One region of the Pseudoduganella sp. jia 9 genome, then DNA from elsewhere that is predicted to be linked to it. Evidence: predicted binding sites of a transcription regulator. Region 1 holds the regulator's gene; each other region holds the start of a gene.
What was found. The regulator sigma-54, encoded in region 1, starts transcription at its own class of promoters, with help from an activator protein. The targets are predictions, from matches to a motif close to TGGCANGNAANCTGCTTT.
Positions count from the first base shown of each region.

Region 2: a site for sigma-54 is predicted at 2,842-2,859, ahead of ACY34H_RS04160 (urease accessory protein UreD). Genes of this name have one in related genera too.
Region 3: a site for sigma-54 is predicted at 5,481-5,498, ahead of ACY34H_RS22420 (circularly permuted type 2 ATP-grasp protein). Genes of this name have one in related genera too.
Region 4: a site for sigma-54 is predicted at 3,734-3,751, ahead of ACY34H_RS24515 (ammonium transporter). Genes of this name have one in related genera too.

Region 1 is NZ_JBUPWE010000004.1:288,974-296,853, forward strand. Features, by position in the region: gene ACY34H_RS06195 (enoyl-CoA hydratase/isomerase family protein) at 15-1,097, opposite strand; gene hpf (ribosome hibernation-promoting factor, HPF/YfiA family) at 1,280-1,636, opposite strand; gene ACY34H_RS06205 (RNA polymerase factor sigma-54) at 1,744-3,216, opposite strand; gene lptB (LPS export ABC transporter ATP-binding protein) at 3,234-3,995, opposite strand; gene lptA (lipopolysaccharide transport periplasmic protein LptA) at 3,996-4,580, opposite strand; gene lptC (LPS export ABC transporter periplasmic protein LptC) at 4,610-5,203, opposite strand; gene ACY34H_RS06225 (KdsC family phosphatase) at 5,218-5,757, opposite strand; gene ACY34H_RS06230 (KpsF/GutQ family sugar-phosphate isomerase) at 5,757-6,755, opposite strand; gene ACY34H_RS06235 (monovalent cation:proton antiporter family protein) at 6,890-7,880, shown strand, end outside.
Region 2 is NZ_JBUPWE010000003.1:193,514-201,393, reverse strand. Features, by position in the region: gene ACY34H_RS04175 (SulP family inorganic anion transporter) at 1-584, shown strand, start outside; gene ACY34H_RS04170 (DUF885 domain-containing protein) at 581-2,338, shown strand; gene ACY34H_RS04165 (hypothetical protein) at 2,531-2,761, shown strand; gene ACY34H_RS04160 (urease accessory protein UreD) at 2,890-3,753, shown strand; gene ACY34H_RS04155 (urease subunit gamma) at 3,784-4,086, shown strand; gene ACY34H_RS04150 (urease subunit beta) at 4,095-4,421, shown strand; gene ureC (urease subunit alpha) at 4,438-6,138, shown strand; gene ureE (urease accessory protein UreE) at 6,153-6,683, shown strand; gene ACY34H_RS04135 (urease accessory protein UreF) at 6,683-7,363, shown strand; gene ureG (urease accessory protein UreG) at 7,394-7,880, shown strand, end outside.
Region 3 is NZ_JBUPWE010000017.1:42,925-50,804, reverse strand. Features, by position in the region: gene ACY34H_RS22430 (circularly permuted type 2 ATP-grasp protein) at 1-1,708, opposite strand, end outside; gene ACY34H_RS22425 (transglutaminase family protein) at 1,753-5,139, opposite strand; gene ACY34H_RS22420 (circularly permuted type 2 ATP-grasp protein) at 5,523-6,935, shown strand; gene ACY34H_RS22415 (alpha-E domain-containing protein) at 6,937-7,880, shown strand, end outside.
Region 4 is NZ_JBUPWE010000020.1:51,286-59,165, forward strand. Features, by position in the region: gene ACY34H_RS24505 (hemin-degrading factor) at 1-6, opposite strand, end outside; gene ACY34H_RS24510 (TonB-dependent hemoglobin/transferrin/lactoferrin family receptor) at 18-2,297, opposite strand; gene ACY34H_RS24515 (ammonium transporter) at 2,489-3,694, opposite strand; gene ftsB (cell division protein FtsB) at 4,023-4,364, opposite strand; gene eno (phosphopyruvate hydratase) at 4,470-5,753, opposite strand; gene kdsA (3-deoxy-8-phosphooctulonate synthase) at 5,991-6,845, opposite strand; gene ACY34H_RS24535 (CTP synthase) at 6,842-7,880, opposite strand, start outside.

The DNA of each region.
Region 1 (7,880 bases):
AATTGACGGCAGGCTCACAGGTGGCGCAGCGGATGGGCCCAGGCAGGCCATGCCGGTTCGAAGAAGCGGTCCACCATCGCGTCGCTCACTTCGTCCAGCGACGGCGGATTCCAGCGCGGCGTATTGTCCTTGTCGATTGCCAGCGCACGCACGCCCTCGATCACCTCGCCGTGCTCGAACGTGCGGCGTACCAGGTTGCGCTCCATCCGCAGGCAGTCGGCGATGCCCATTGTTGCGCCGCGCCGTATCATCTCGGCTGTCACGCGCATCATCAGCGGCGAACGCCGCGCCATCGCGGCCAGCGCGTTCTGCGCGAACGGGTGATCGTCGCGGCGCAGCGAGGCGACGATGTCGGTCACCGAACGGTGCGCGAAATGGTCGTCGATCAGTGCACGGTGCGCCTGCAGTTCCGATGCGCCCGCCTCCCCGCGGAGCGGCCGGGCGAACATGGCGACCGCTTCGCGCAGTCCGGCACCGGCGGTGGACCCCACCAGGTCGGCCAGCAGCGGCAGCTCGGGGGCGGGAACGTAATGATCGGCCAGGCCGCAGTACAGCGCATCGGCAGGACCGATCATCAGCGCCGTGAGCGCCAGGTAAACGCCCAGCTTGCCGGGCGCACGCGCCAGGAAATAGCTGCCACCCACGTCGGGAAACAGCCCGATGTTCACCTCGGGCATCGCCAGCCGGGTGCGGTCGGTTGCCACGCGCACGCCGCATTGCGGTCCGCCCTGCGCGATGCCCATGCCGCCGCCCATCACCACGCCGTCCATCACGGCCACGTAGGGTTTCGGAAAGCAATGCACGAGGTAATTCAGCGCATATTCCTCGGTAAAGAAATCTTCGATCAGGGCACTGCCGCGCTGCGGCGTGGCGCTGCCGGCGGCATGGAAGAAGCGGACGTCGCCGCCCGCGCACAGCGCCCTGTCGGAGCTGCTGCGGATGACAACGGCGGCAACGTCCTCGTCGTCGCGCCAGGCCAGCAACGCGCCCGTGATCGCCCGGATCATCTCGAGCGACAGCGCGTTCAACGCCTTCGGCCGGTCGAGTGTGATGAAGCCGGTGCCGTTACGCACCTTGATATGGACGTGGTCGGTCATGGTGTCTCGCATCGTTGTCGTTATTGGCCTCATTCTAGCCATGGATGCGAACCATGTGGGATAAACGTGGGATGTACGCAAGACCTGTGTGCAGGGCGCGCATGCAGGCGCCACATATAACAAAGGGCGCATCGTGCGCCCTTGTGTTGCAGCAGTCGAGGGACTGCGACCTGCGACCGTCGTTATGCGGTCGACGCGGGATTTTCGGTCTCGCTCAGGTACTTGATGGTTTCATGATTGTGGTTCTGCACTTTATCCTTGTGCTTCATGACCTGGCGGTCCAGCTTGTCGATCAGCGTGTCGATGGCCGCATAAAGATCCTGCGCGACGCTTTCGACGAACACGGTCTTGCCCGACATCCGCAGGTTGATCTCCGCTTTCTGTCTTTTCTCTTTCTCGGTGAGATTATCTACACTCAGGATCACACTGACATCGATCAACTGATCGAAATGGCGTCTGACGCGTTCCAGCTTGTTCTGCACATATTCGCGAATGGCAGGGGTAACGTCGATATGGTGTCCACTGATGGTCAGATTCATACACACACTCCTAAAGAAGATATTACAGGTTCGTGCGTTCTCCACCAAGCAAGTAAGGCGGCGCAGAGGAACCCAAGCACTACCAGGATTTGCTGCCAGGGTTTTGCTTACAGGGATTTGCGGAGGCTGACCGGGGGAATTTTCAATGCTTCGCGATATTTGGCAACAGTGCGTCGCGCAATCACCATGCCTTGTTCACCCAGCATGTCCGCAATCTTACTGTCGGATAAAGGGTTCTTAGGGTCTTCGGCTCCTGTGAATTGCACGATCAGCGCCCGGATCGCAGTCGAGGATGCTTCCCCGCCAGCTTCGGTTGCCACGTGGCTGCCAAAAAAATACTTCAACTCAAACATGCCATGCGGAGTCAGCATATATTTTTGAGTTGTTACCCGAGAGATAGTGCTCTCGTGTAGGCCCAGTGTATCAGCTATTTCACGCAACACAAGGGGTCTCATTGCCACCGCGCCATGCGAGAAAAAGTTCTTCTGGCGCTCGACGATGGCCTGGGCCACGCGCAGGATCGTGTCGAAGCGCTGGCGCATATTCTTGATCAGCCACTTGGCTTCCTGCAGCTGGGCATTCATCTGGGTTTCACCCTTGCCCTGCTTGAGCAGGCTGGCGTACAGCGCGTTGACGCGCAGGCGGGGCATCACATCGTTGTTCAATGTGACGATCCAGCCATTGCGCCCCCGCTTCACCACCACATCCGGTACCACGTAGTCTGACACGTCGGCCGCGAACGCGGCGCCCGGATGCGGGTTGCACTGGCGGATCACCGCCTGCGCCTCGCGCAAGTCTTCGTCGTCGCAATCGAGTGCCTTCTTCAGCTTGTTGAAGTCGCGCTGGGCGAACCATTGCAGGTGGTTTTCAACGATGCACAGGGCCATGCGCCGCGTCACCAGCGGCACATTCGGCATGCGCCGGATCTGCAGGGCCAGGCATTCGGATGCACTGCGCGCGCCGATGCCCGCCGGGTCGAAGCTCTGCAACATCTTCAGCGCGGTACGCAATTCGTCGGTCTCGATTTCCAGTTCTTCCGGCAGCCGCGCGTGGATCTCCTCCAGGCTCTCCTCGAGGTAGCCGTTGTCGTCGAGCGCATCGATGATCAGCTCCACCAGTGCCCGGTCGCGCGATTCGAGCACGGTCACGCGCATCTGCTCCATCAGGTGCTCGCGCAGGCTGCGGTGGCTCGCTTCGAGCTGGGGGCGGGCATCGTCGTCGTCCGGGCCCTTGCCGCTGCCCGCACTGCTCCAGTCGGTATCGCCGGTGCCGGCATCGAGCCCCTCGCCACCGCCATCGAACGGCTCGGGTTCGGGCGTCGCCGGCGCATCCTGCGGTGGCCCGCCTTCCGGTGGCGCTTCGCCGGGGGCCTGCGCGGTGTTGATGGCACCGTCACCCAGCAGGCGCACCGAGCGGTCGAGCGGGTCGTCGAGCCGCTCGAGCAGCGGATTATCGGTCAGCAGCTGTTCCAGTTCCTGGTGCAGCTCCAACGTGGACAATTGCAGCAGCCGGATCGACTGCTGCAATTGCGGCGTCAGCGCGAGGTGCTGGGAAGTGCGCAGTTGCAAAGACTGTTTCATAGCTGATTAATGCCCGGTCACATGCGGAAATGTTCACCCAGATATACCCGGCGTACGGACTCGTCGGCAATGATATCGTCGGGTCGGCCGGAGGCCAGTACGCTGCCCTGATTGATGATATACGCCCGGTCGCAGATGCCCAGCGTTTCGCGCACGTTATGATCCGTGATCAACACGCCGATGCTGCGCTCCTTCAGGAAGCGCACGATGCGCTGGATCTCGATCACGGCGATCGGGTCGACACCGGCAAACGGTTCGTCCAGCAGCACGAAGCGGGGGTTGGTCGCCAGCGCACGGGCGATCTCCACGCGGCGCCGTTCGCCGCCGGACAGCGACAGCGCCGTGTTCTCGCGCAGCTTCTCGATCTGCAGGTCGGCCAGCAGCGCGTTCAGGCGTTCGTCGATCGCCGCCTTGCCCAGCGGCTTGCCGTCGACCTTCTGGATCTCCAGCACGGCGCGGATGTTCTCTTCCACGGTCAGCTTGCGGAACACCGACGCTTCCTGCGGCAGGTACGACAGGCCGAGGGTGGCGCGCTTGTGGATCGGCAGGCTGGAGATGTCGGTGCCGTCGAGGTCGATGGTGCCGGCGTCCGACGCGACCAGGCCCACGATCATGTAGAACGACGTGGTCTTGCCGGCACCGTTCGGCCCCAGCAGGCCGACCACTTCGCCGCACGCCACCTGCAACGACACGTCATGCACCACCTGGCGCTTGCCGTAGCTCTTTTGCAGGCCGCGCACGATCAGCGTGCTGCTGCAGTTTTCCTGCACTTGCGCCATTTAATTCCCCGCTGCCGGCGCGGCCGGCGGTTGCGTTGCGGACGGCGCCGCCGGTGCGGTGCGCTTCGGCTGGATCACCATGGTGCCGCGCCCGGCGCCCGGCTTGTCGGCGCCGCTGCTGGTATTGCGCACGCTGAAGAACTCGCGGCGGCTGTCGTACGAGATGAATTCGCCCTCGACCTCATCGCTCGGCTTGCTGCCTTCCAGGCGGCGGATCTTCGCCTTCGAGTACATCTTCACCAGCTCGGCCTTCTCGTCGTACTCGATGCGGTCGGCTTCGCCTTCCATCCACTGGTCGCCTTCGCCGTCGCGCTTCTGGCGGAACGTGACCTTCTTGCCGCCGCCGGTCAGCGTGGCCAGCTGGTAACCGTCCGGCGTGTAGGTAACCACCGCCTTGTCGGCCTTCATCCGCAGCGTGCCGCGCGTGAGCGTCACGTCGCCGGTGAATGTATAGACCTGCTTGACGTCGTCCGCATCGAGGCGTCCGTAATTGATCTCGGTAGGCTTGTACGAATCGGCCTTCTCGGCGGCGGCATGACCCGCAACGCCCAGCAGCATCAGCGCCGCCAACATGAGTTTCTTCATCTTCGATTCCTATGCGATTGTGATCCGCCTCATTGGCGCGGCCGGGGTGGATACACGATGGTGCCCTGGCCGAGCTGCAGCTGGCGCGTGGCATTGTTGGCCCGCATGCCGATGCCGGTGGCGGTGGCGCCGCCGCTCTGCATGCGCACCGGCAGGTCGGTTTCCATACGGTCTTCGTCGGGGTAGATCGTCAGCTTCTCGGTGGCCAGGTGCATGTCCCGCGCGGCGGGCGACGCGACCCGGTGGATGTTCACGTTCTTCGTCAGCGTGATGCGCGTGTTGTCCTGGTCGACCCTGGCATGTTCGGCGCGGATATCCATCGGCGGCCTGTCGCCGGAAAGACTGCGCACCACCGGCTTGTCGATGTCCGCCGAATCGTCGGACGGACGGTGTGTCAGCCTGTCGCCCGAGATGATGTAGCCGGGCTGCCCCGTTTCCGTCATGCGCACGAACGAGAAGCGCTCCACGATGTGGTCCGGTTCATCGACCTTGATGCCGGCTTCCATTTCCTCGCCGGCCCGGTTCATCAGCTCGAGCAGCCAGAACGATCCCAGGGCGCCGAACAGCGCAAGGATCATGCCGATCGACAGGCGGTAGCGGTGTGCGGTTCGCTGGTTGCGCATGGCTTCTCCGTTTCTCAGGCCAGGAACTGGGCCATGACTCGCTCATAGTTGTTCTGCGCCCGCAGCACGAACTCGCAGACTTCGCGCACCGCGCCGTGGCCACCGCGATGCTGCGTGACGTGATGCACGCGCGCCAGCACTTCCGGCCGTGCATTCGGCACCGCCACGGCAAAGCCGACACGCGACAGGATCGGGATATCGACCACGTCGTCACCGATGAAGGCCACCTGCTCCGCGGACAGGTTGAGCTGCTCCAGCAACGCCTTGAACGGCGTCAGCTTGTCGTGGCCGCCCTGGTGCACGAATTCGATCGCCAGGTCCCTGGCACGGGCCACCACCTGCGGCGAACGCCGCGCGCTGATGATCCCGGTCAGCACGCCCGATTCCTGCAGCAGCTTGATGCCCAGGCCATCCTGCACGTTGAATGTCTTGAACGCTTCGCCCTCGGCACCGTAGTGCAGACCGCCGTCGGTCAGCACGCCGTCCACGTCGAAGATGAACAGCTTGACCTGCGCGGCCCGTTCGACGACAGCCGCGTCGTAAGTAATAGTCATCAGATCACCTTTGCACGGGTCAGGTCATGGATGTGCAGCGCACCGACCAGCTTGCCGTGTTCGTCGACCACCAGCATCTGGTTGATGCGGTGCTCTTCCATGATGGCCACGGCATCGACTGCCAGTTTTTCAGGGCCGATGGTACGCGGATTCGCATGCATCACGTCGCCGATGACGACCTTGCCGAAGTCCTGCACCTTGTCGATCAGGCGGCGCAGGTCGCCGTCGGTGAACACGCCCACAGGCCGGTATTGTGCATCGACCACGGCGGTCATGCCCATGCCTTTCTGCGTGATCTGCATCAGTGCATCCGGCAGCCGGGTATCGGTTGCCACGGCGGGGATGGCGTCGCCCTGGCGCATGACGTCGCGCACATGCGTGAGCAGGCGGCGGCCCAGTGCGCCGCCCGGATGGGAGCGGGCGAAGTCTTCTTCCTTGAACCCGCGCAGGTCCAGCAGCGCGACGGCGATCGCATCGCCCAGCGCCAGCGTCACGGTCGTCGACGCCGTCGGCGCCAGGTTCATCGGGCAGGCTTCCTTGGCGACCGAAACGTCCAGGTGCACGTCGGCCAGCCGGGCCAGGCTCGATTCGGGCTTGCCCGTCATCGAGATCACCGCGCCGCCCATGCGCTTGACCACGGGCAGGATCGCCATCAGTTCCGTGCTTTCGCCGGAATAGGAAATGGCGATGAACGCGTCGTCCGGCGTGACCATGCCCAGGTCGCCGTGCGCCGCTTCGGCCGGGTGCACGAACAGCGCCGGGGTGCCGGTGGAAGCCAGCGTCGCGGCGATCTTGCGCCCGATGTGGCCGGACTTGCCGATGCCGGAAACGACAACGCGCCCTTTGCAGTTCAGCAGCAGCGAGACAGCTTTCCCTACGCTCTCATCCGTTGCCAGGCGGTCATGCAGCGCGACCAGGGCATCGGCCTCGATTTGCAGGGCTTCACGCGCCAGCACCAGTGCACGGCTTGCGGTTGTTGCATCAAAAGCTTTCAGCATTGTTTTTTCATGGGTTACACTCATGCCCGAAAGTATAGCCGAATTGGGAAAGCAAAAAACTTGCCAGACGTTACAAACTCCCCACCAGTGCTGCAGATGCCCATTGTGTCGCCGGCCCACCCACGGATACCTTCGTGTTCTCCCCCCTTGAACTGACTCTCCTGCTGCTGGGTAGCGCCGTGCTGGGCGTGGTGGCCTTCCGCATGCTGCATTTGCCGCCCATGCTCGGCTACCTGGCTGTCGGCATCCTGATCGGTCCCAACGCGCTGGGGCTGGCCGACGATAGCCATGCCACCCATGCGCTGGCCGAATTCGGCGTGGTCTTCCTGATGTTCTCGATCGGCCTCGAATTCTCGCTGCCGAAACTGAAGTCGATGCGCAGCGACGTGTTCGGCCTGGGGATGGCCCAGGTTGTGCTCACGATCGTGGCGACCCTCGTCTTCGGCTGGGTGATCGCCCGCACCCTGCCGCCGGCCATCCAGATCTCCTGGCAGGCCGCGTTCGCGCTGGGTGGCGCACTGGCCATGTCGTCGACGGCGATCGTCGTCAAGATGCTCACCGAGCGGCTCGAACTGGAATCGGAGCACGGCCGCAAGATCATCGGCATCCTGCTGTTCCAGGATATCGCCGTGGTGCCGCTGCTGATCCTGATTCCGGCACTGGCGAAAAACCCCGACAACCTGCTCGTCACGCTGGGCTGGGCCGCCCTGAAAGCCGTGCTGGTGCTGGCGCTGCTGCTGTTCTTCGGCCAGAAGCTGATGCGCGGCTGGTTCACGGTGGTGGTCAAGCGCCGCTCCCAGGAACTGTTCATGCTGAACCTGCTGCTGGTGACGCTGGGCGCGGCCTGGATCACCGAGCGCGCCGGCCTGTCGCTGGCACTGGGCGCCTTCGTGGCCGGCATGCTGATTTCCGAGACCGAGTACCGGCACCAGGTGGAAGAAGACATCAAGCCCTTCCGCGACGTGCTGCTCGGCCTGTTCTTCATCACCATCGGCATGCTGCTGAACGTGCGCGTGGTGCTGGACAACTGGTGGCTCGTGCTGGCGCTCCTGGTGTTCCCGGTGCTGATGAAGTTCGCGCTGATCGCCGGCCTGGCGAAGCTGTTCGGCTCCTCGGACGGCGTGT
Region 2 (7,880 bases), on a different contig from region 1:
TGCTGGAACTCGACACCCTGCGGACGGCCTGGCGCTACGACCGCGGCGATGCGCTGGCCTGGCTGGTCACCTGCGTCGGCGTGCTGGCGCTGGGCGTGGAGGCGGGCGTCATCGTCGGCGTGGTGCTGTCGATGGGGACGCTGATCTGGCGCGCCAGCCGGCCGCACATCGCCGTGCTGGGGCGCATCCCTGGCACCGAGCACTTCCGCAATGTCGACCGCTACGCCGCCACGCGATCGGAAGCCGTGCTGATCCTGCGCATCGATGCCAACCTGTTCTTCGGCAATGTCGAGGCGGTCAACGAGCGCATCGAGGACGAGCTGCGTGCCCACCCGGCCACCCGCCATCTCGTGCTGACGATGCTGGCCGTCAGCTCGATCGATACCACGGCGCTGTTCGCGCTGTCCGAACTCAATGCCGGCCTGCGCGCGCGCGGCATCGGCCTGCACCTGGCCGAAGTGAAGGGCCCGGTGATGGACCGGCTGCGCGACAGCACGCTGCTCGACACGCTGAACGGCAAGCTGTTCCTCAGCACGGCCATGGCCAGCGACTACCTGAATTCAACCGACAAGGAACACCGATGAAGAAGACCGGCGCGGCGCTTGCCGCCTGCCTGCTCGCCACCCTGCTGGCGGCCGCCCCGGCGCATGCGGCACCCGCCGCCCCGGGCGACGGCGATGCCCGGCTGCGCGCCATTTATACGGGCGAATGGGAGTGGCGCCTGCAGCAGCGGCTGGAGAACGAGGAAGACGACACCAATGGCATCCGCGCCGACCTGCCGAAGGTGGACGCGGCCACGCAGCAGGCGCGCCGGGCCCATTGGGAGGGCGTGCTGGCGCAGCTCGACGGCGTGGCGGAAGAGAGCCTGTCGGCGGACGAACGCATCAATTTCGCCGTCTACCGCGCGCAGGTCGCGGCGCTGGTGGCGAACGCGCGCTTCCGCGAATACGAAAAGCCGCTGAACGCGGATTCCTCGTTCTGGTTCAACATGACGTACGAGGCCAGGAAGCCGTTCCGTACGAAGCAGGATTACGTCAACTACGTGGCCCAGCTGAACGACGTGCCGCGCTATTTCCGCGAGCAGGTCGCCAACATGCGCGCCGGCCTGGCGCGCGGCTTCACGCCGCCGAAGGTGACGCTGGCCGGGCGCGAGGCCACGATCGCCGGCGTCGCCGGTGCGCAGCCGGCCGACACGCCGTTCTACCTGCCGTTCAAGGAGATGGCCGTGACGATACCGGCGGCCGAACAGGCCAGCCTGCGCGCCGCGGCCCTGAAGGCCATCGGGGACCGCGTGATCCCCGCCCACGCGGAACTGCTGAAGTTCATGCGCGACGAGTACCTGCCGCGCGCCACCGAGACCCTGGCGGCCGAACGCCTGCCCGACGGCAAGGCGTACTATCAGTCGAAGATCGTCGAGTACACCACCACGCAGCTGAGCGCCGACGAGATCCACCGCATCGGCCTGGCCGAAATGGCGAAGATCCGCGCCGAGATGGCGGACGTGATGAAGCAGGTGAACTTCACCGGCGGCCTGCCGGCCTTCCTGCAGTTCCTGCGCACCGACCAGCGCTTCTATGCGAAGACGCCGGAAGAGCTGCTGATGCGCGCCGCCTGGGTCGCCAAGAAATTCGACGGCAAGGCCGAGCGCTACTTCGGCCGCCTGCCGCGCAGCCGCTTCGCCATCATTCCCGTGCCGCCGGACCAGGCGCCGTACTACACGTCCGGCCGCGGCGGTCCCGGCGTCTACCTCGTCAATACCTACGACCTGCCGTCGCGCGCGCTGTACAGCCTGCCCGCGCTGACCCTGCACGAATCGGCGCCCGGCCATGCGTTCCAGATGCCGGTGGCGATGGAGCAGGCGGGCCGTCCGCCGTTCCGCAACGCGTATATCTCGGCCTACGGCGAGGGCTGGGCGCTGTACTCGGAACGGCTCGGCACGGAAATGGGCATCTACGAAACGCCCTATGAAGTGTTCGGCATGCTGAGCTACCAGGCCTGGCGCGCTTCGCGGCTGGTCGTCGATACGGGCATCCACGCGAAAGGCTGGACCCGCGAGCAGGCGCTGCGCTACCTGATGGACAACACCGCGCTGTCCCGGCACGAGGTGGCCACGGAGGTGGACCGCTATATCTCGTGGCCGGGGCAGGCGCTGTCGTATTACCTGGGCCAGATGGCGATCATCGAGGCACGGCGCAAGGCCGAGGCGGCGCTGGGCGAGAAGTTCGACATCCGCGCCTTCCACGACACGGTGCTGGAACTGGGTTCGGTGCCGCTGCCCGTGCTGAAGGCCAGGATCGACCGGTTCATCGGGGAGGGTGGAAAAGGCCCGTACGGGTGATGCGGCTGGCGCCGCCGAGCGGTATCGTCTGCGCATGACCGGCGCGCAGCGCAATCGGCAGGTGGCGCCTGCACCATATCGTTGCGTTATTGCTTCGTTAATGAATCTTCGTGCGTCATCTTGCCGAATTGTCGTCATAATGGTGCAACCATTCTCAACAGCATTCTTTCTCAACTTCACTGGAATTCCGCCATGCCGCTTTACCAGATCTGGTACAACGACGCCGACCAACCGCTGGTCGTCAATACGCCTTACCGCCTGCGCGATATCGAAATCGCCGGCGAGATCATCCGCAACGAGCAGCGCCAGAACCGCCAGAGCGCCGATCCCGCCGGCCTGACGGTACGCGAATTGCTGCGCGTAAATGGCCTGCGCAATGTGCGCTACACGCTGGACGAAAGCGAACCCGTCGACCTGCGGTGAGAATTGTCACCTGATTTGCACCACGGCAGTGCGTCTGCTCTGCCGTGGTGCATCGCGGGGCCGCCTGGCCCCGAAAATTCTGGCACGCAACTTGCTGTAAGTGCAGGGTCATCGTTGAAAACCGCCTCATGCCCGACTGTACGGAACGCTTGCCTTTCCCGCCGCATCACGCCCCTCCGCACCCGGCGGCGTGGCAGGCCCGGCTCACGCTTGGCTTTACCCGAGATAGCGATACCACCCGGCTGACCCGCCGCGAGCACAGCGGCCCGCTGCGCGTGCAGAAACCGTTGTACCCGGAAGATCCGTCGATCTGCCACGCCATCGTGGTGCACCCGCCCGGCGGCGTGGTCGGCGGCGACCAGCTTGCGGTCACCGCGCACCTGAATCAGGGCAGCAATGCACTGCTGACGTCGCCCGGCGCCGCCAAGTGGTACCGCGCCAATGGCCGCGTATCGCGCCAGCGCGTCGACCTGTCGGTGGAGGCCGGCGGTGCGCTGGAGTGGCTGCCGCAGGAAACCATCTTCTTCAACGATGCCCACGTCGAGCTCGACCACCATGTCACGCTGGCGGCCGACGCCAGTTATCTCGGCTGCGAGATCCTGTGCCTGGGCCGCCGCGCCTCGGGCGAAGCGTTTGCAAAGGGCCGCGTCGACCAGCGCACCTCGGTGCGCCGCGGCGGCCGGCTGCTGTGGTGGGAGCAGGGCGCGCTGACGCCCGAAGCGATTGCCAGCCCGCTCGGGCTGAATGGCCACACGGTGTCGGCAATGCTGCTTGCCGTCGGCAAACCGGTGGCGGCGGAGACGGTGGCGGCATTGCGCGCACTGGCCGACGACCCGTGCTATGGCGTAACGCAGATGAAACACGTGCTGTGCGTGCGCTGGCTCGGCCACGACAGCGAGGCCGCGCGCGAAATGATGCTGGCGGCCTGGCGCATCGTGCGCCCCGCGCTGCTGGGCCGCGCCGCCATCGACCTGCGCAGCTGGCGCACCTGACCGGCGCACTGCGCACTGACAAGGATACCCATGGACCTGACACCCCGCGAAAAAGACAAGCTGCTCATTTTTACCGCCGGCCTGCTGGCCGAACGCCGCCTGGCACGCGGCCTGAAACTCAATTACCCCGAAGCGGTGGCGCTGATCTCGGCAGCCATCATGGAAGGCGCGCGCGACGGCAAAACCGTGGCGCAGCTGATGTCCGAGGGCACACAAATACTGACCCGCGACCAGGTGATGGACGGCATCCCCGAGATGATTCCCGACATCCAGGTCGAAGCGACTTTCCCGGACGGCAGCAAGCTGGTGACCGTCCACAACCCGATACCGTGAGGTGAAACATGATCCCGGGCGAATACCGATTAGAGGACGGCGACCTGCCGATCAACGACGGCCGTGAAACCGTGACGATCGTCGTGTCCAACGTGGGCGACCGCCCGATCCAGGTCGGCTCCCACTTCCATTTCTTCGAGGCGAACAACGCGCTGTCGTTCGAGCGCTGGAAGGCCTACGGCAAGCGGCTCAACATCGCCGCCGGCACCGCCGTGCGCTTCGAGCCGGGCCAGCAGCGCACCGTCGAACTGGTGGCGGTGGAAGGCAACCGAGAGATCTACGGCTTTGCCGGCCAGGTCATGGGCAAGCTGAAAAATGAACCAGACCCGACATAAATAACAAGGAGATCAGATGGCAATCATTTCCCGCCGCGCGTACGCGGAGATGTACGGGCCCACCACGGGCGACCGCATCCGCCTCGCCGATACGGAGCTGTTCATCGAGATCGAGAAGGACTACGCCATCTACGGCGAAGAAGTGAAGTTTGGCGGCGGCAAGGTGATCCGCGACGGCATGGGCCAGTCGCAGCGCGTGCATGCCGACGTGATGGATACCGTGATCACGAACGCCGTGATCGTCGACCACTGGGGCATCGTGAAAGCCGACATCGGCCTGAAGAACGGCCGCATCGCCGGCATCGGCAAGGCCGGCAACCCGGATATCCAGCCTGGCGTGACGATGGCCATCGGCGGCGCCACCGAGATCATCGCCGGCGAAGGCATGATCGTCACGGCCGGCGGCATCGACAGCCACATCCACTTCATCTGCCCGCAGCAGATCGAGGAGGCATTGATGAGCGGCGTGACGACGATGCTGGGCGGCGGCACCGGCCCGGCCGTGGGCACGGCGGCCACCACCTGCACGCCGGGGCCGTGGCACATCCATTCGATGCTGCAGGCGGCCGATGCGTTCCCGATGAACCTGGGCTTTCTCGGCAAGGGCAATGTTTCGCTGCCGCGGCCGCTGGAAGAGCAGGTCGAAGCGGGCGCCATCGGCATGAAGCTGCACGAGGACTGGGGCAGCACCCCGGCGGCGATCGACAACTGCCTGTCGGTGGCCGAGCGGATGGACGTGCAGGTGGCGCTGCACAGCGACACGCTGAACGAAGGCGGCTTCCTGGAGGAGACGCTGGCCGCGTTCAAGGACCGCACCATCCACACCTTCCACACCGAAGGGGCGGGCGGCGGCCATGCGCCGGACATCATCGCCGCCGTCGGCGAATCGAACGTGCTGCCGTCATCGACCAATCCGACCCGGCCGTTCACCGTCAACACGCTCGATGAACACCTCGACATGCTGATGGTGTGCCACCACCTCGATCCGGCCATCGCGGAAGACGTGGCCTTCGCCGAATCGCGCATCCGGCGCGAGACCATCGCCGCCGAGGATATCCTGCACGACATCGGCGCGATCTCGATGATGTCGTCCGACTCGCAGGCGATGGGCCGGGTCGGCGAAGTGGTGCTGCGCACCTGGCAGACGGCGCACAAGATGAAGGTGCAGCGCGGCTCGCTGCCGGAGGATTCGTCCCGCAACGACAACTTCAGGGTGAAGCGCTACATCGCCAAGTACACCATCAACCCGGCCATCACGCATGGCGTGTCGCACGTGGTGGGCTCGCTGGAAGTGGGCAAGATCGCCGACATCGTGCTGTGGAAGCCGGCGTTCTTCGGCGTGAAACCATCGATGATCCTGAAGGGCGGCATGATCGCGGCGGCGCAGATGGGCGACCCGAACGCGTCGATTCCCACGCCGCAGCCGGTGCACTACCGGATGATGTTCGGCGCCTTCGGCGGCGGCCTGAAAAAATCGTTCACCTTTGTTTCGCAGGCCGCGTTCGACGCCGGCATCGGCGAGCGGCTGCAACTGAGCAAGACGCTGATCCCGGTGAAGAATACCCGCAACATCCGCAAGCGCGACATGATCCACAACGGCGCCACGCCGGTCATGGAAGTCGATCCCGAAACCTATGAAGTGCGCGCCGACGGGCGACTGCTGGTTTGCGAACCGGCGGACATCCTGCCCATGGCGCAGCGCTATTTCCTTTTCTGACCTGTGCATCGAACATGCTGACCCTGCATACCAAACTGACGAACGCCGAGTGCGTCGACGCATCGCTCGTGCTGCCCTACGAACTGCGTGAAAAATGCCGGCTGCGCGCCGCGCTCGACACCGGCGAGGAAGTCGCCATCTTCACCGTGCGCGGCACCGTGCTGCGCGGCGGCGACCTGCTGACCGGCGAGGATGGGCGCGTCGTGAAGGTGGTGGCTGCCCATGAAGCCACGTACCGGGTGACCGCGCCCGATGCGCAGGCGCTGCTGCGCTGCGCCTTCCACCTTGGCAACCGCCACACCCAGGCCCAGGTGGGCGACGGCTTCCTGCGCATCCGCGCGGACGCGGTGCTGAAGGACATGCTGCACGGCCTGGGCGCCACGGTGGCCGAGGAGCAGGCGCCGTTCGAGCCCGAGTCGGGAGCGTATTCGGCGGGATTCGGCGGCGGTCATCACCACCATGATCACGGCCAGGGGCCGCTGGCGCCGGTTCCGCTGCGCCAGAAGATCCATCGCCCGGGCGATCCGAAGGAGGCCGCGTCATGATCGCCGCCGCGCAGCTGCTGCACCTGCTGCAGTTCGCCAGCCCGCAACTGCCGATCGGCGCCTACAGCTATTCCCAGGGGCTGGAAGCGGCGCTGGAGCAGGGCATCGTCAAGGATGCCGCGAGTGCGCATGGCTGGATCGCGCGCCAGCTGCATGAAGTCGTCGCGCGCTGGGAGGCGCCGATGTGCTGGCGCCTGATGGAAGCGTTTACGGCGCGCGATGCGCAGCGCGTGGCCGAGCTCTCCGAGCGCGCCATCGCTTCGCGCGATACGGCCGAATTCCGCGCCGAGACCGTGCAGATGGGCTATTCGCTGGCGCGGCTGATCGAGGAACTGGGCATTGCCGACGAAGGCGCGCTGGCGATGCTGAAGGAAGGCGGCGAGGTGCCGCTGGTGGCGGCCTATGCGTGCGCCGTGTCGGCGCTGGGCATCCCGCACGAGGAAGCGCTGCTGGCACTGCTGTTCTCGTGGGTGGAAAACCAGGTGCTGGTGTGCGTGAAGTCGGTGCCGCTGGGCCAGGTGGCCGGGCAGCGGCTGCTGCTGTCGCTGCGGCCGGAAATCGAAGCTGCGGCGCTGTGCGCGCAATCGCTGGCGGAACACGAATTGTCGAACTGGACCCCGGGCCTGTCGCTGCTGTCGATGCGCCACGAGGTGCAGTACAGCCGGGTTTATCGTTCCTGATATCCCGGCCCTGAATAACGAGGAGAAGAAATGGTGGTTCAATCCAACCCGCTGCGCGTGGGCATCGGCGGGCCGGTCGGCTCGGGCAAGACCGCGCTGTGCGAAATGCTGTGCAAGGGCATGCGCGACTCGGTCGACATGGCCGTCATCACGAACGACATCTATACCCGCGAGGACATGGAAATCCTGCTGCGCGCCGAGGCGCTGCCGGCCGAGCGGCTGATGGGCGTGGAAACGGGCGGCTGCCCGCACACGGCGATTCGCGAGGATGCGTCGATCAACCTGGAGGCGATCGCGCGGATGCAGGCCGATTTCCCCGATCTGGAACTGATCCTCGTCGAATCGGGCGGCGACAACCTGGCCGCCACGTTCAGCCCGGAACTGTCGGACCTGACGATCTACGTGATCGATGTGGCCGGCGGCGAGAAGATCCCGCGCAAGGGCGGCCCCGGCATCACGCGCTCGGATCTTCTCATCATCAACAAGACCGACCTGGCGCCGCACGTGGGCGCCAACC
Region 3 (7,880 bases), on a different contig from region 1:
CCTCGACGGTCGGCCATTCCGCGCCGCGCTGGTCGAAGCGCACGTTGAACAGGAAGTTGAGCGCCACCCGCAGCAGGCGGGCGATGTTGTCGCAGCGTTCCGCATAGCGGCCGAACCACAGCAGGTTTTCCGCCACACGGCTCGAAAGGTTGCTGTCTTCGCGCACCAGGTCCTTGGCGGTGATGCTGCGCTTCTGCAGGCGCGGTACTGCCACCCGGGCGCGCGCCTGCACCCAGGTGTCCTTGCTGGCGCCGCCCATCTTCATCGTCAGCACGCGCGCATCCGGGCCGGTGGCCACGCGGGTCAGGCCGCCCGGCATGACGACATAACCGTTCGGCGTGGCGCAGGCAAACACGCGCAGGCCGATGGCGCGCGCCTGCAGGCCGGGTTCCGCGCCGGGTTTCCATACCGGTGCCCGCGACAGCTGCACCAGTTCCTGGGCGATGTAGTTGTTCGGGTTGGCGCGCAGCCTGGCGATCAGCGCCGCGCGTGCATCGCCGGTGAGGTCCTGGCCAAACACAGTGGTCGGCGGCAGCTGCGAAAAGCTCGGTTTGATGATCAGCCGATCCAGCTTGCCGATCACCGCTTCCAGCGCGGCCGGTTCGCCGCACCACCAGGTGGCGACGGATGGCATCTTCAGCGGTTCTCCAAGCAGCCGCCGCGACAGCGCCGGCAGGAAGCCGAGCAGGGCGCCCGATTCGAGCAGGCTGGAGCCCAGGCTGTTCGACACCAGCACATTGCCGCGCCGGGCCGCCTGTGTCAGTCCCGCCACACCCAGCATCGAGCTGCACAGTTCCAGCGGGTCGCACGATTCGTCGTCGACGCGGCGGATGATCACGTGCACCCGGTGCAGGCCTGCCAGGGTTTTTAAAAAGACCACGCCGTCGCGCACGGTGAGGTCGCTGCCTTCCACCAGCGGCAGGCCGAGATGGCGAGCCAGGTAGGCCTGCTCGTAGTAGCTCTCGGTGCGCGGGCCCGGCGTCAGCAGCACGATCAGCGGCATTTCGCCATCGCGCAGCGGTGCCGGGGAATCGCCGTTGGCCGCGCACAGGCGGCCCCAGTGCACCAGGCTGTCGCGCATGGTGCGGAAGAAGCCGGCCAGCGGCTGCACTTTCAGTTCGCGCAGCAGGTCGGGGAAGGTGGGCGAGATGATGGCGCGGTTTTCCAGCGCATAGCCGGCGCCCGATGGCGCCTGCGTGCGGTCGGCCAGCACCCACCAGCGGCCATCCGGCGCGCGCGCCAGGTCCACCGCGTAGAAGTGCAGGGCGATGTCGTCGTGGTGGCCCATGCCGTGGCAGGGGCGCAGGAAGCCGGCGTGGCCGTGCACCAGTGCCGGCGGCAGCAGGCCTTCACGCAGCATCTCCTGCGGGCCGTAGACGTCGCCGAGGATTTTATTGAGCAGCCGGGCGCGCTGGATCACCGCCGCCTCGATGCCGCTCCATTCCTCGTGCGGCAGGATCAGGGGCAGCACGTTCAGGTCCCATGGACGCTGCATGCCGTCGGCGTCGGCGCGCACGTTGTACGTCACGCCGTTTTCACGCACCTGGCGCTGCACCATCTCGTGGCGCTGGCGCATCATGTCTGGCGGTTCGTGCTCCAGGCTGTCGAGCATGGCGCGCCAGTGCGCGCGCGGCACCTTGGCCGCGTCGAGCATTTCATCGAAACCATCGGGCGCGGAAAGGTAAGACTCAAGTAGATTATTGGACATGTCGCACGGCAGCTATTCTTTCCATCAGGAACTTAAACAGTAGATCAATCTGCCTGCCAGCGCAAATCCAATGTCATCGGGAAGCTCGGATTCCGTTCCTCTTTTCGCACAGTCATCGGGCCCGGCGTGTGCCCGTGCGGCCAGAAGCGCGCGAAACGGCGTGCCTCGGCGGCGTTGGCGTTGACCGGCGAGCCCACTTCGTTGCGCCCGCCCGGATGCACCACGTGGTACGTGCAGCCGCCGATGGCGCGCCCGCTCCAGGTGTCGACCAGGTCGAAGGTGAGCGGCGCCTGCACACGGATGGTCGGGTGCAGCGCCGACCACGGGCTCCACGCGCGGAAGCGCACGCCGGCCACGTATTCGCCCGGAATGCCGGTAGGGTGCAGCGGCAGCATGCGGCCGTTGCAGGCGATGACGTGGCGGCCGTTGGTCAGCCCGCGCACCAGCAGCTGCATCCGCTCCACCGACGAATCGACATAGCGCGCGGTGCCACCGGCGCTGACTTCCTCGCCCAGCACGTTCCACGGCTCGATCGCCTGGCGCAGTTCCATTTCCACGCCCTCATAAACAACAGTGCCGAAGCGGGGGAAGCGGAACTCGATGAACGGCTCGAACCAGTGGTCCTCGAATTCGTAGCCGTGCGCGCGCAGGTCGCGGGCCACGTCGCGGATGTCCTGGGCGACGAAATGCGGCAGCATCCAGCGGTCGTGCAGGGCCACGCCCCAGTTCACCAGCTTGGCCTGGTAGGGCTGGCGCCAGAAGCGCGCGACCAGGGCGCGCAGCAGCAGCATCTGCAGGAGGCTCATGCGCTCGTGCGGCGGCATCTCGAAGGCGCGGAATTCCACCAGGCCCAGGCGGCCGGTGGGGCCGTCCGGCGAATACAGTTTGTCGATCGAGAATTCCGAGCGGTGCGTGTTGCCCGTCAGGTCCACCAGCAGGTTGCGCAGCAGGCGGTCGACGATCCACGGCTTGTCGCCTTCGTGCAGCGTCGGCAGCACCTGGTCCATCTGCTGGAAGGCGATCGCCAGTTCGTACAGGTTGTCGTCGCGCGCTTCGTCCACGCGCGGCGCCTGGCTGGTCGGCCCGATGAACGTGCCCGAGAACAGGTACGACAGGGCCGGGTGGTTCTGCCAGTAGGTGATCAGGCTTTTCAGCAGGTCCGGGCGGCGCAGCATCGGGCTGTCTTCGGCGGTGGCGCCGCCCAGCGTCGCGTGGTTGCCGCCGCCGGTGCCGGTGTGCCGGCCGTCGAGCATGAATTTCTCGGTGCCCAGCCGGGTCAGGCGGGCTTCCTGGTACAGCGTCGACACGTTATAAACCAGCTCGTTCCAGCTGGCCGCCGGATGGATGTTCACCTCGATCACGCCGGGATCGGGCGTCACGCTGAGTAGTTTTATGCGCGGGTCGCGCGGCGGCGCGTAGCCTTCGATGCGCAGCTTCATCGCCAGCTTGGCCGCGGTGCGTTCGACGGCGCTCACCAGCGCCAGGTAATCCTCGATGCGTTTCAGCGGCGGCATGAACACGTACAGCCGGCCGGCACGCACTTCGACGCACAGCGCGGTGTGGATCACGTCGCGCGATGCCGGTTCGGCCGGCCGGGGTGGCCGGATCGGTTCGACGACCGGCCTGCGCGCCTTGTCCGCCGCTTTGTCAGTAGGAGCCTTGCCCGCGGCCAGGCCCAGGATCGGACGCTTCTCCTTTTCCTTCTTGCGTTCCTCGACCGGCAGCGCGGCGCGTGGCGCGAACGGGTCGACGTCGTATTCGTCCTCGCGTTCTTCCGGCAGCACCCATGGCAGCGTGGCCAGCGGCAGCCGCAGGCCGATCGGCGAATCGCCTTCGATCAGGTACAGGTTCTCGCGCCGGATCGGCCACGGCGACGTTTGCCAGACGGTGCCGATCATGGCCGGATCGTAGTCCTTGGCCTTCAGCGGCAGCACGTAGCCGGCCACCTCGCCCAGGCCGCGTTCGAGCAGGCGGGCCAGGCGGCGGCGTTCTTCCGGCGCGGTGAGGTCGGCGTCCAGCGGATCGAGATTGCGCGGCAGCGCCTGCTCGCGCTGTGCCTGCAGCAGCACGTCCTCGTAGGCCGGGATGGCGCTGTTGGAGGGCAGGGCGAGCGATTTCACCAGCTCTGTCGTGAAACGGCCGGCATCGTCGGGGCCATAGCCGTCGTCGATGTGTTCATCCGAGAACAGCGAGGCGTCGAGCCACATCGGCTGGCCGTCGATGCGCCAGTAGATATTCAGGGCCCAGCGCGGCAGCGGTTCGCCCGGGTACCACTTGCCCTGGCCGTAGTGCAGCATGCCGCCCGGCGCAAAGTGGTTTTTCAACCGGTGCATCAGATTGCCCGCCAGCTCGCGCTTCTTGTCGCCGTGGGCCTGGGTGTTCCATTCGGGGCCGTCCATGTCGTCGATCGACACGAAGGTCGGCTCGCCGCCCTGGGTCAGGCGCACGTCCTGGGCCTTCAGGTCCGCATCGACCTGCTGGCCGAGGCGGTCGATCTTCTGCCAGTCCGCTTCCGTGTACGGTTTTGTCACGCGCGGGTCTTCGTGGATGCGCGTGACCGTCATCTCGTGGAAGAACGTGACTTCGGCCTTGTCCGTGAAGCCGGAAACCGGCGCCGCCGACGAGGGCAGGGCGGTACAGGCCAGCGGAATGTGGCCTTCGCTGGCCAGCATGCCGGAGGTGGGGTCGAGCCCGATCCAGCCGGCGCCGGGGATGTACACCTCGGTCCACGCGTGCAGGTCCGTGAAATCGACGTCGGTGCCGCTTGGGCCGTCGAGTGCTTCCTGGTCGGCGCGCAGCTGGATCAGGTAGCCGGACACGAAGCGTGCCGCCAGGCCCATCTCGCGCAGGATCTGCACCAGCAGCCAGCCGGTGTCGCGGCACGAGCCGGAACGCTTCTGCAGCGTTTCATCCGGCGCCTGCACGCCGGGCTCCATGCGCAGCAGGTAGGCGATGTCGCGCTGCAGGCGCTGGTTGACGGCGACCAGGAAGTCGTTGGTGCCCATCGGCTTGGCCAGCAGGTCGCGGCGTGCCGCGGTCACCCATTCCATTACCAGCGGGCTGGAAGGTTCCGTCTGCAGGTAGGCGCTCAGTTCGGCCGTCAGCTGCGGCGGGTAGGCGAACGGGAAAGTCTCCGCATACTTCTCGACAAAGAAGTCGAACGGATTGATGACGGTCATGTCGGCCACCAGGTCGACCGTGAAGTCGAGCGTGTCCGATTTTTCGGGGAAGACAAAGCGGCCGATGTAGTTGCCGTACGGGTCCTGCTGCCAGTTGATGAAGTGTTCCTGCGGCGTGACCGACAGCGAATACGACAGGATCGGCGTGCGCGCGTGCGGCGCCGGACGCAGGCGCACTTCATGGGGGGACAGGCTGACCAGGCGGTCATAGCGGTAACTGGTCTTGTGGTGCAGCGCGATACGGATAGCCATGCGGGAGTGCCTTTCGAAAGGGGCGCGGTATGAGATGCATCAAGCATGATTCGTACCTGCAATAAAGGCAATCTATTTGGAGCGGGGTGGGGTGGGGGCAGGGGTGTTGGATGCGCGCGTTAGCGGTGGAGTCTCAGGGGTCTGTCCCCGGTAAGTGTTGGCCGCCAGCCCGGTAGTTGGCGTTTTGAGGGGACTGACCCCAGTTTTTGCCAGCGCACTCGACATGCGAACAACACCGGGGTCAGTTCCCTCAAAAAGCCGCTGGCAAGCACGCAGGCCAACACTTACCGGGGACAGACCCCTGCGGCTCGACCGCTGTCATTACATGGACGTCTTACCCCTGGCACGTTTCTTGTTAGCACTCTTGCTACGAGGAGGAATCGATGCCGAACTTTTACGATGAAATGTATTCCACCGAGGCAACCGTGCGCCCGCACTACCAGGCGTTCGCGGACTGGCTGGCGTTGCAGCCACCCGGCCAGATCGACCAGAAGCGCACCGAAGCCGAGTTGATCTTCCAGCGCGTGGGCATCACGTTTGCCGTGTATGGCGACACCGCCGGCAAGGAGCGCCTGATTCCGTTCGATATCATCCCGCGCGTGATCCACGCCGCCGAGTGGGCCAAGCTGCAGGCCGGCCTGGTGCAGCGGGTCACCGCGCTGAACCGCTTCCTGCACGACATCTATCATGGCCAGGAAATCCTCCAGGCGGGCATCATCCCGCGCGAGCAGATCCTTAACAATGCACAGTACCGCCCGGCCATGCAGGGCGTCGACGTGCCTGCCGATATCTATGCGCACATTGCCGGCGTCGATATCGTGCGGGCCGGGGAGGGCGAGTTCTATGTGCTGGAAGACAATTTGAGGGTGCCGTCCGGCGTCTCCTACATGCTGGAAAACCGCAAGATGATGATGCGGCTGTTCCCGGCGCTGTTCGCCAGCAACCGGGTGGCGCCGGTCGACCATTATCCCGACCTGCTGCTCGATAACCTGCGCACCGTGGCGCCGCTGGGCAGCGCCGATCCGACCGTGGTCGTGCTGACGCCCGGCATGCACAACTCGGCCTATTTCGAGCATGCGTTCCTGGCCCAGCAGATGGGCGTGTCGCTGGTGCAGGGGCAGGACCTGTTCGTCAAGGACGAAACCGTGTGGATGCGCACCACGCGCGGCGCGCGGCGGGTCGACGTCATCTACCGCCGCATCGACGACGACTATCTCGATCCGCGCGCGTTCCGGGAAGAGTCCACGCTGGGCGTGCCCGGCCTGATGGAAGCGGTGCGCGCCGGCCGGGTGGGCCTGGCCAACGCGATCGGCACCGGAGTGGCCGACGACAAGTCGATCTACCCCTACGTGCCCGACATGATCGAGTTTTATCTGGGCGAAAAACCGATCCTCAATAACGTTCCTACTTACCAGTGCAGGAAGAAGGAAGACCTGGCCTACACGCTGGCGCACCTGCCCGAGCTGGTGGTGAAGGAAGTGCACGGCGCCGGCGGCTACGGCATGCTGGTCGGCCCGGCGTCGACGGGCGCCCAGGTCGAGGCGTTCCGCGAGCGGCTGCTGGCCAACCCGGCGGGCTACATCGCCCAGCCCACGCTGGCGCTGTCGGCCTGCCCGACGTACGTGGAGTCGGGCGTCGCGCCGCGCCATATCGACCTGCGGCCGTTTGTCCTGTCGGGCAAGACGGTGACGATGGTGCCGGGCGGGCTCACCCGCGTGGCGCTGCAGGAAGGCTCGCTGGTGGTGAATTCGTCGCAGGGCGGCGGCACCAAGGACACCTGGATACTGGAGAACTGACATGCTGAGCCGCACCGCAGATCATTTGTTCTGGATGGCCCGCTACACCGAACGGGCCGAGAACACCGCCCGCATGCTCGACGTGCGCGTGCAGTACTCGCTGATGCCGCAATCGCCGCTGGCCGTGCAGCAGGGCTGGCGCACCATGCTGGGCGTGTCGGAACTGGAAAGCCAGTTCGACGCCAAGTACGGCGCGCTGACGCAGAAGGAAGTCATCGACTTCATGGTGCGCGATCCGGACAATCCTTCGTCGATCGCCAGCTGCCTGACGGCGGCGCGCGAGAATGCCCGGGCCGTGCGCGGCACCCTCACCACTGAAGTGTGGGAGACCGAGAACACCACCTGGATCGAGCTGCAGCAGCACCTGCGGAGCCGGATGTTCGAGCACCAGCCCGGCCAGTTCCTGGAGTGGGTGAAGCACCGCTCGCACCTGTCGCGCGGTGTCACGCTGGGCACCATGTTCCAGGACGGTGCATTCAACTTCATCCGCCTCGGCACCTTCCTGGAGCGGGCCGACAACACGGCGCGCATCCTCGACGTGAAATTCCGCTTCCTCGATTCCGATGCGATCAAGGCGGGGCCGCAGGGCGAGTTCTATTACCTGGCGGCGCTGCTGCGCTCCGTGTCGGCGTTCGAGACGTACCGCAAGGTCTACCGCGATGCCATCACGCCGTCGCGCGTGGCCGCGCTGCTGATCCTCGAAGAGAAGATGCCGCGCTCGCTGGTGGCCTGCCTGGCCGCCGTGGTGGCCAACCTGCAGGAAATCAGCAACGACGTGTCGCAGGAGACCGAGCGCCTGGCCGGCAAGCTGCACGCCAAGGTACGTCTTGCCGTGATCGACGACATCCTGGAAGAAGGCCTGCATGATTTCCTGACGGCGTTCCTGGCTGCGATCGAACAGATCGGCAACGGTATCGGCAGCGATTTCCTGGTGCCGGCGGAGAC
Region 4 (7,880 bases), on a different contig from region 1:
TTTCATGCTTTCTCTCCTCAGTAAATCACGTTGAGCGTGACGGCGGCGTAGCGCCCCGGTCGTGCCTGGCGCTCGATGTCGGCCAGCGTGGCGGCGGTGGTGCCGGCGACCAGGCTGCGCGACGATGCGTAGTCCCAGTATTTCTTGTCGGTCAGGTTGTAGATGCCGGCCGTGACGGCCGCATGCTTGCCGATGTTCCAGTACGCCGTCAGGTCCGCCACTGTGGCGCCGGGCACGTCGAAGCGCGCGCCGCTGACATTGGAAATCACGTCGGCGCCGGCCTGCTTGCCGCGCACGTTGAAGACCGACAGCGCCGCCCCTCCCCGCTTGGCGGGATCGTCCCAGGCCAGCGTGGCGCTGACCTTGCGCGGCAAGGTCGACGCCAGTTCGCCTTCGGCGCCCGTGTCGTGGTTGCGCGCCTTGCTGTGCTGCACGCCGGCACCCAGGTTGATGCTCGCGCCGCTCAGTGCGCGATACCATTCGCCCAGCGCGAAACTGGTGGAGATCTCGGCGCCCCAGGTCTTCGCCTCACCCACGTTCTCGGGACGGAACAGGCCCTGCGTGATGGTCGGGAAGTTGACCGGATCCGGCGGCTGCGTCGCGTACTCGATGAAGTTCTCGTACTTCGTGTGGAATACCGATGCGTCGAATGTCACGCCGCGCGCCGGGTGGCCGGAGAGTCCCAGTTCGAAGGCATTGCTGGTTTCTTTTTTCAGGCCGGCATTGCCGAGCACCGCGTAACCGTTGCCACTGGTGTAGCTGAACGAGTCGTAGGTGCCGGTCAGTTCGGCCGCGGTGGGCAGCCGCGTGCCGCGCGTGTAGGTTGCGTAAGCCATCAGCTCGGGGATGAATTTCCAGCTCAGCTTCAGGCTCGGCGTGAAGTAATCGTCCTTGCGTTCGCGCAGCTCCTTTTGCGCGGCCGGTACGGCCACCACGTAATCCTCGATATTCTTCGGATTCATTTCGCGCCAGTCATAGCGCAGGCCCGGTGCCAGCGTCAGGCCTTCGGCCAGCACGATGTCGGCGCTGGCGAAGGCCGCCAGCTTCGTCGTATCCGTATCGACCATGCGGTTCTTGCTGGTGATCTGGTGCACACCGGTGGCCAGCACCGTGCGGTCTTCGCGCCACGGCCGGCGCGTGTCGACGGTTTCCGCGCTGAGGCCATACGCCAGCTGGTGCGCGCCGAGCGCCTTCACGGCATGGCTGGCCAGGCCGCGGCTCTTGTTGAAGTAGCCCGTCTCGATCGAGCGGTCATAGCGCTGGCCCTGGGATACGTAGGGGCCGGTGGTGTGGTCGTCGACCTCCGCGTTCTGGGCATAGATGCGCGATTCCAGTTTGTCGAACAAGGCGGCCTTGCCGATGAATTCATGGTCGAGCGAGAAGCGGTTGCGCCGCGTTTCCGATTGCTGGCCGACGCCGGCGGGATACAGCGCGCTGGTCTTGTTGAGGTAGGCGCGCGTGTGGCTGGCCTGGTAGGCATCCACGGTGGCGGTCAGCTTGTGGCCGGCCAGCGGCGACCAGGCCAGCTTGGCCAGCAGAGCGTCGGAACTCCAGTCGTCCGGGTTGGCGACGGCGCTGCCTTCGGATTCGTATTCCTTGCCGTCGCGGTGCACGAACAGCGTGAGGATCTGCAGGCTGCCGGCCTGCGCGGCGCCAGTCAGCGCTTGCATGCGCATATTGTTCGAGCCGTCGTAGCCGAACTTGTAGTCGGCGTGGACGGGGCGGCCGGCGTCCAGGTAATCCTCGGGCGCCTTGGTGGTGAACTGCACCGCGCCGCCCAGGCCCGGCGTGCCGGGGCCGGTGCCGATATTGCTGGTCGTGCCGGAGATGATGTTCACTTCGCGGAACGTCTCCGGATCGAAGTAATCGCGGCCGATGCCGAAGCTGTTCAAGGTGGAGCCGTCGGGCTTCGGTGCCGCGTCGGGCAGCGAGATGCCGTCCAGGTCCATGCTGACGCGGTTGCCGTCGATGCCGCGGATGTTGAAGCCGGTGTTGCCGCTGCTGTCCCACACGCTGCCGGAGCCGCTCGCCGCGTTCGGCACGCTGACCAGCGGCGCGTAGCGGGCGATGTTCTGCATGTTCTGCGCCGCCTGGCGTGTCAGGTCGTCCGCCGTGACGGTCGTGGTGGTGCCGGCCTTCGCCGCGGTGGCGTCGCGCGCCGCGGTCACGGTGATTTCGCCAAGGGCCGAGGTGGCCGATGAGGGAGCAAACGAGGTGGCTTGTGCGTGGGCCAGCGGCGCCAGCGCGGACATCATCAGCGCCGGCAGCAGGCGCCGGCGCGCGGTAAGTGCATCCATGGTGTTCCAGTCAGGGAGTCAGTTGGAAGCTGGCGCCTGAAATGGAACAGGTGGCTGGCAAAGATCGCCATCTTAATGCGAATGATTCTTATTTGCAAGCAGAGAATGTTGCGAAATTGAATCGTTCACTTACTGCGCCGTACGTTCAGAACATACCGCGACGGCGTGGCCGATCCGCGACGGCGTGGCCGTCAACCGGCGATGGTTTCCCGCTCCGGCGTGGCGCTGATCTTGTGGATCGACAGGTCGGCGCCGTCGAATTCTTGTTCGGGATCGAGCCGCAGGCCGACGGCCACTTTCAGCACGCCGTACACGAGCGCGCCGCCCACGGTGGCGACGCAGATGCCCAGCAGGGTACCGGCGACCTGCGATATCAGCGACACGCCGCCCAGCCCGCCCAGTGCATGGCTGCCGAAGATGCCTGCCGCGATACCGCCCCAGGCGCCGCACAGCCCGTGCAGCGGCCAAACGCCCAGCACGTCGTCGATCTTCCAGCGGTTCTGCGCCAGCGTGAACATGATGACGAAGATCGCCCCCGCCACCGCGCCGGTCGCCAGCGCGCCGAGCGGGTGCATCAGGTCGGAGCCGGCGCACACCGCCACCAGGCCGGCGAGCGGGCCGTTGTGCACGAAGCCGGGGTCGTTCTTGCCGAGCACCAGCGCGGCCAGCGTGCCGCCGACGAGGGCCATCAGCGAATTGACGGCGACCAGGCCGTTGATCTTGTCCAGCGTCTGCGCGCTCATCACGTTGAAGCCGAACCAGCCAACCGCAAGGATCCATGCGCCCAGCGCCAGGAACGGAATATTCGACGGCGGGTGCGCCGAGATGCGGCCATCCCTGCCATAGCGCCCGCGGCGCGCTCCCAGCAGCAGCACGGCCGGCAGCGCGGCCCAGCCGCCCACGGCATGGACGACGACCGAGCCGGCAAAGTCATGGAACGGCGCGCCGAAGGTGTGCTCCAGCGTAGCCTGGATGCCGAGGTTGCCGTTCCAGGCAATGCCTTCGAAGAACGGGTAGATGAAGCCGACCAGCAGCGCCGTGGCTACCATCTGCGGATAGAATTTCGCGCGCTCGGCGATGCCGCCCGAGATAATCGCCGGAATGGCGGCGGCGAATGTCAGCAGGAAGAAGAACTTGACCAGGGCATAGCCATTGTTCGCCACCAGCGTATCGGTCGGCCCGAAGAAGTGCACGCCATACGCGATGCCATAGCCAACGGCGAAGTACGCAATGGCCGACACGCAGAAATCGACCAGGATCTTGACCAGCGCATTGACCTGGTTTTTCTTGCGCACCGTGCCCAGTTCGAGGAACGCGAATCCCGCATGCATCGCCAGCACCATGATGCCCCCCAGCAGGACAAACAAGGCATCGCCACCGCTCTTGAACGACTCCATCGACCGCCACTCCCCAATTAAGTGCAAAAGCACAAAGAGAGTGCAAGAACCGTGCCTTTCAGAACAATGAGGCTCGTCACTGGTGCGAAATATCAAACAAAGATACTTCGCACCCTTTCGATAACTCGACAGCACCGCCATGGTGCGTCCTGCGCCATTTTGGCGCCGAACAAAACTGGGGACGTACCCCTGTTTTACGGAAACTCTATCGCAGGGCTATCGACAGCCGAAACGGGGGACGTACCCCTGTTTACTGGCACTAATACGCATGGGCTATTGCTGGAAGTTTCCTGAAAACAGGGGTACGTCCCCAGTTTTCTCCCAGTTTTCAGCGAGCGGGTTTGGCGGGTTCGGCGGGGGGCGGTGGAGCGGGCGTGGCGCCGTCGCCCGGGATCTGGCCCTTGCGCAGGATTTGCACGTAGATTTCGTTCTGCTTGATCATCGACAGCTCGTAGCGCGCGCGTTCCTCGACGGCGCCGGTACCGTCTTTCAGGTCGCGCACTTCGGAGTCGAGCTTGGCATTGCGGCGCCGCAGTTCGTCGTTCTTTTCATGGGCGGCATCGACCTGCTGCTCCAGGTCGCCCACCCGGAGCCATCCGCCCTTCCCCAGCCATAAGGGATACTGAATCAGCAGCAGCAGTGCCGCCAGGGCGAGGGTAATCAGACGCATGGATATAAAAGAACCGGCCGGGAAGCCCGGCCGGTGTCATAGTGGTAAAGGATGCTGTGTTACTTCAGGGGCATTTTACTTGAGTCGCGTTGACTTCAAACGCATTTACTTCAAATTGTAGAATGCATCGCGGCCCGGATAGGAAGCGATGTCGCCCAGGTCTTCCTCGATGCGCAGCAGCTGGTTGTACTTGGCCATGCGGTCCGAGCGGGACATGGAACCGGTCTTGATCTGCAGCGCGTTCAGGCCCACGGCGATGTCGGCGATCGTCGAATCTTCCGTTTCGCCCGAGCGGTGCGAGATCACGGCGGTGTAGCCGGCGCGCTTGGCCATCTCGATGGCGGCGAACGTTTCGGTCAGCGTGCCGATCTGGTTGATCTTGATGAGGATCGAGTTGGCGATGCCCTTCTGGATGCCTTCCTTCAGGATCTTGGTGTTGGTGACGAACAGGTCGTCGCCCACCAGCTGCACTTTCTTGCCCAGTGCTTCGGTGAGGATCGCCCAGCCTTCCCAGTCGCCTTCGTGCATCGCGTCCTCGATCGAGATGATCGGGTACTTGTCGCACCAGGTCGACAGCAGGTTGGTGAACTCGGTGGCCGTCAGGGACAGGCCCTCGCCTTCCAGCGCGTACTTGCCGTCCTTGTAGAATTCGGAAGCGGCGCAGTCCAGGCCCAGCGCGATCTGCGTGCCCGGCTCGTAGCCGGCTTCCTCGATGGCCTGGATGATCAGCTTGATGGCATCTTCATGGTTCGCCAGCGACGGTGCGAAGCCGCCTTCGTCGCCCACCGCGGTGCTCAGGCCCTTCTTGTGCAGGATCTTCTTCAGCGTGTGGAACACTTCGGCGCCGTAGCGGATTGCTTCCTTGAAGGTCGGTGCGCCGACCGGGATGATCATGAATTCCTGGATGTCCAGGTTGTTGTCGGCGTGCGCGCCGCCGTTGATCACGTTCATCATCGGCACCGGCATCTGCATCGAGCCCGAACCGCCGAAGTAGCGGTACAGCGGCAGGCCGGCTTCTTCGGCGGCGGCCTTGGCGACGGCCATCGACACGGCCAGCATCGCATTGGCGCCCAGGCGCGATTTGTTCTCGGTGCCGTCCAGGTCGATCAGCGTGCGGTCCAGGAAGGCCTGTTCATTGGCGTCCAGGCCCATGATCGCTTCGGAGATCTCGGTGTTGATGTTCTCGCATGCCTGCAGCACGCCCTTGCCGAAGTAGCGCTTCGGATCGCCGTCACGCAGTTCGATGGCTTCGCGCGAACCGGTCGACGCGCCCGACGGCACGGCGGCACGGCCCATCACGCCCGATTCCAGCAGCACGTCGCACTCGACGGTTGGATTGCCGCGCGAGTCGATGATCTCGCGGCCGATGATATCTACGATTGCACTCATGTGTAGTCTCCAAAGTTGGGGGTAACAGGCAGGCGCGACGCTGGACTTCGCTGCAGGCATCGCTGCAGACATGGCTGCATGACGCTGTTTCACGCTGTTGCATTGTCCGGCGCGCAAAATTGCAGCAAGGGTAACAGAGGATGGCCATGTAGGGAAGCGCGGCGGCTTACTACAAAACGCAAAACGGGCCGCGCAGCCTGTAGCTGCGCGGCCCGTTTCAAAGGCAACGGACAACGATTATTCGAAGCTGTTCTCGAGGAAGCCGGACTTCTTGGTGATGCGATCGAGTTCGATCAGCGTGGACAGCAGTTCCTTCATGCGGCCCAGCGGCACGGCGTTCGGGCCGTCCGACAGCGCGGTGGCCGGCGTCGGGTGGGTTTCCATGAACAGGCCGGCCACGCCCACGGCCACCGCCGCGCGCGACAGCACGGGCACCATGTCGCGCATGCCGCCCGACGAGGTGCCATTACCGCCCGGCAGCTGCACCGAGTGCGTCGCATCGAACACCACCGGCGCGCCGGTTTCGCGCATGATCGCCAGCGAGCGCATGTCGGACACCAGGTTGTTGTAGCCGAACGAAGCGCCGCGCTCGCAGGCCATGAAGTTGTCTTCGTTCAGGCCCTTCGCCCTGGCGGCGGCACGGGCCTTGTCGATCACGTTCTTCATGTCGTGCGGCGCCAGGAACTGGCCCTTCTTGATGTTCACCGGCAGGCCCGACTGCGCGCACGCGTTGATGAAATCGGTCTGGCGGCACAGGAAGGCCGGCGTCTGCAGCACGTCCACCACCGACGACACGATCTCGATTTCCTCGATCGAGTGCACGTCGGTCAGCACCGGCACGCCCAGTTCGCGCTTCACGTCGCCCAGGATCTCCAGGCCCTTCTCCATGCCGGGACCGCGGTACGAGGTGCCCGAGGAACGGTTGGCCTTGTCGAACGACGATTTATAGATGTACGGAATGCCCAGTTCGGCCGTCATTTCCTTCATGGCGCCGGCCACGTCGAACGCCATCTGGCGCGATTCGATCACGCAGGTGCCGGCGATCAGGAAGAACGGCTGGTCGAGGCCGATGTCGAAATTGCAGAGTTTCATGCCGCATCTCCTTTCGGTTCGCCTGCCGCCTTGTGGGCCAGTGCTGCCTTGATGTACGACGTGAACAGCGGATGGCCGTCGCGCGGCGTCGACTTGAATTCAGGGTGGTACTGCACGCCCATGTACCACGGGTGCGCATTGTCGCCCGTGCGCGGCAGTTCCATGATCTCGCACAGGTCTTCGGTCGGCGTGCGTGCCGCCACCACCAGGCCCGCTTCTTCGACGCGCGACAGGTAATGGTTGTTCGCTTCATAGCGGTGGCGGTGGCGCTCGGTGACCACGCCGCCGTAGATGTCGTGCGCCAGCGTGCCCGGCTTGACGGCGCAGGCTTGCGCACCCAGGCGCATCGTGCCGCCCAGGTCGGAATTCACGTCGCGCTTTTCCACCTTGCCATCCTGGTTCTGCCATTCGTCGATCAGCGCGACCACCGGCTGGTCGGTCTGCGGTTCGAACTCGGTGGAGTTGGCGTTCGCCAGACCCGCCTTGTGGCGCGCGTATTCGATCAGTGCCACCTGCATGCCCAGGCAGATGCCCAGGTACGGCACCTTGTTTTCGCGGGCAAACTGCGCCGCGCGGATCTTGCCTTCCACGCCGCGCTTGCCGAAGCCGCCCGGCACCAGGATCGCATCGTATTTCGCCAGCGCTCCGGTACCGTTCGCTTCGATCTCTTCCGAATCGATGTACTCGATATTGACTTTGCTCTCGGTGTGGATGCCGGCGTGGCGCAGCGCCTCGGTCAGCGACTTGTACGACTCGGTCAGTTCGACATACTTGCCGACCATGCCGATCGACACTTCCGCCTTCGGGTGTTCCAGCGCGTGGATCAGCTTCGTCCACACGGACAGGTCGGCCGGAGCCGGGTCGATATCCAGCGCTTCGCAGATGATCGCGTCGAGGCCCTGGTCGTGCAGCATCTGCGGCACTTTATAGATGGTGTCGACGTCCCACACGGAGATCACGGCCCGTTCCTCGATGTTCGAGAACAGCGAGATCTTCGCGCGCTCGTCTTCCGGGATCTTGCGGTCGGCGCGGCAC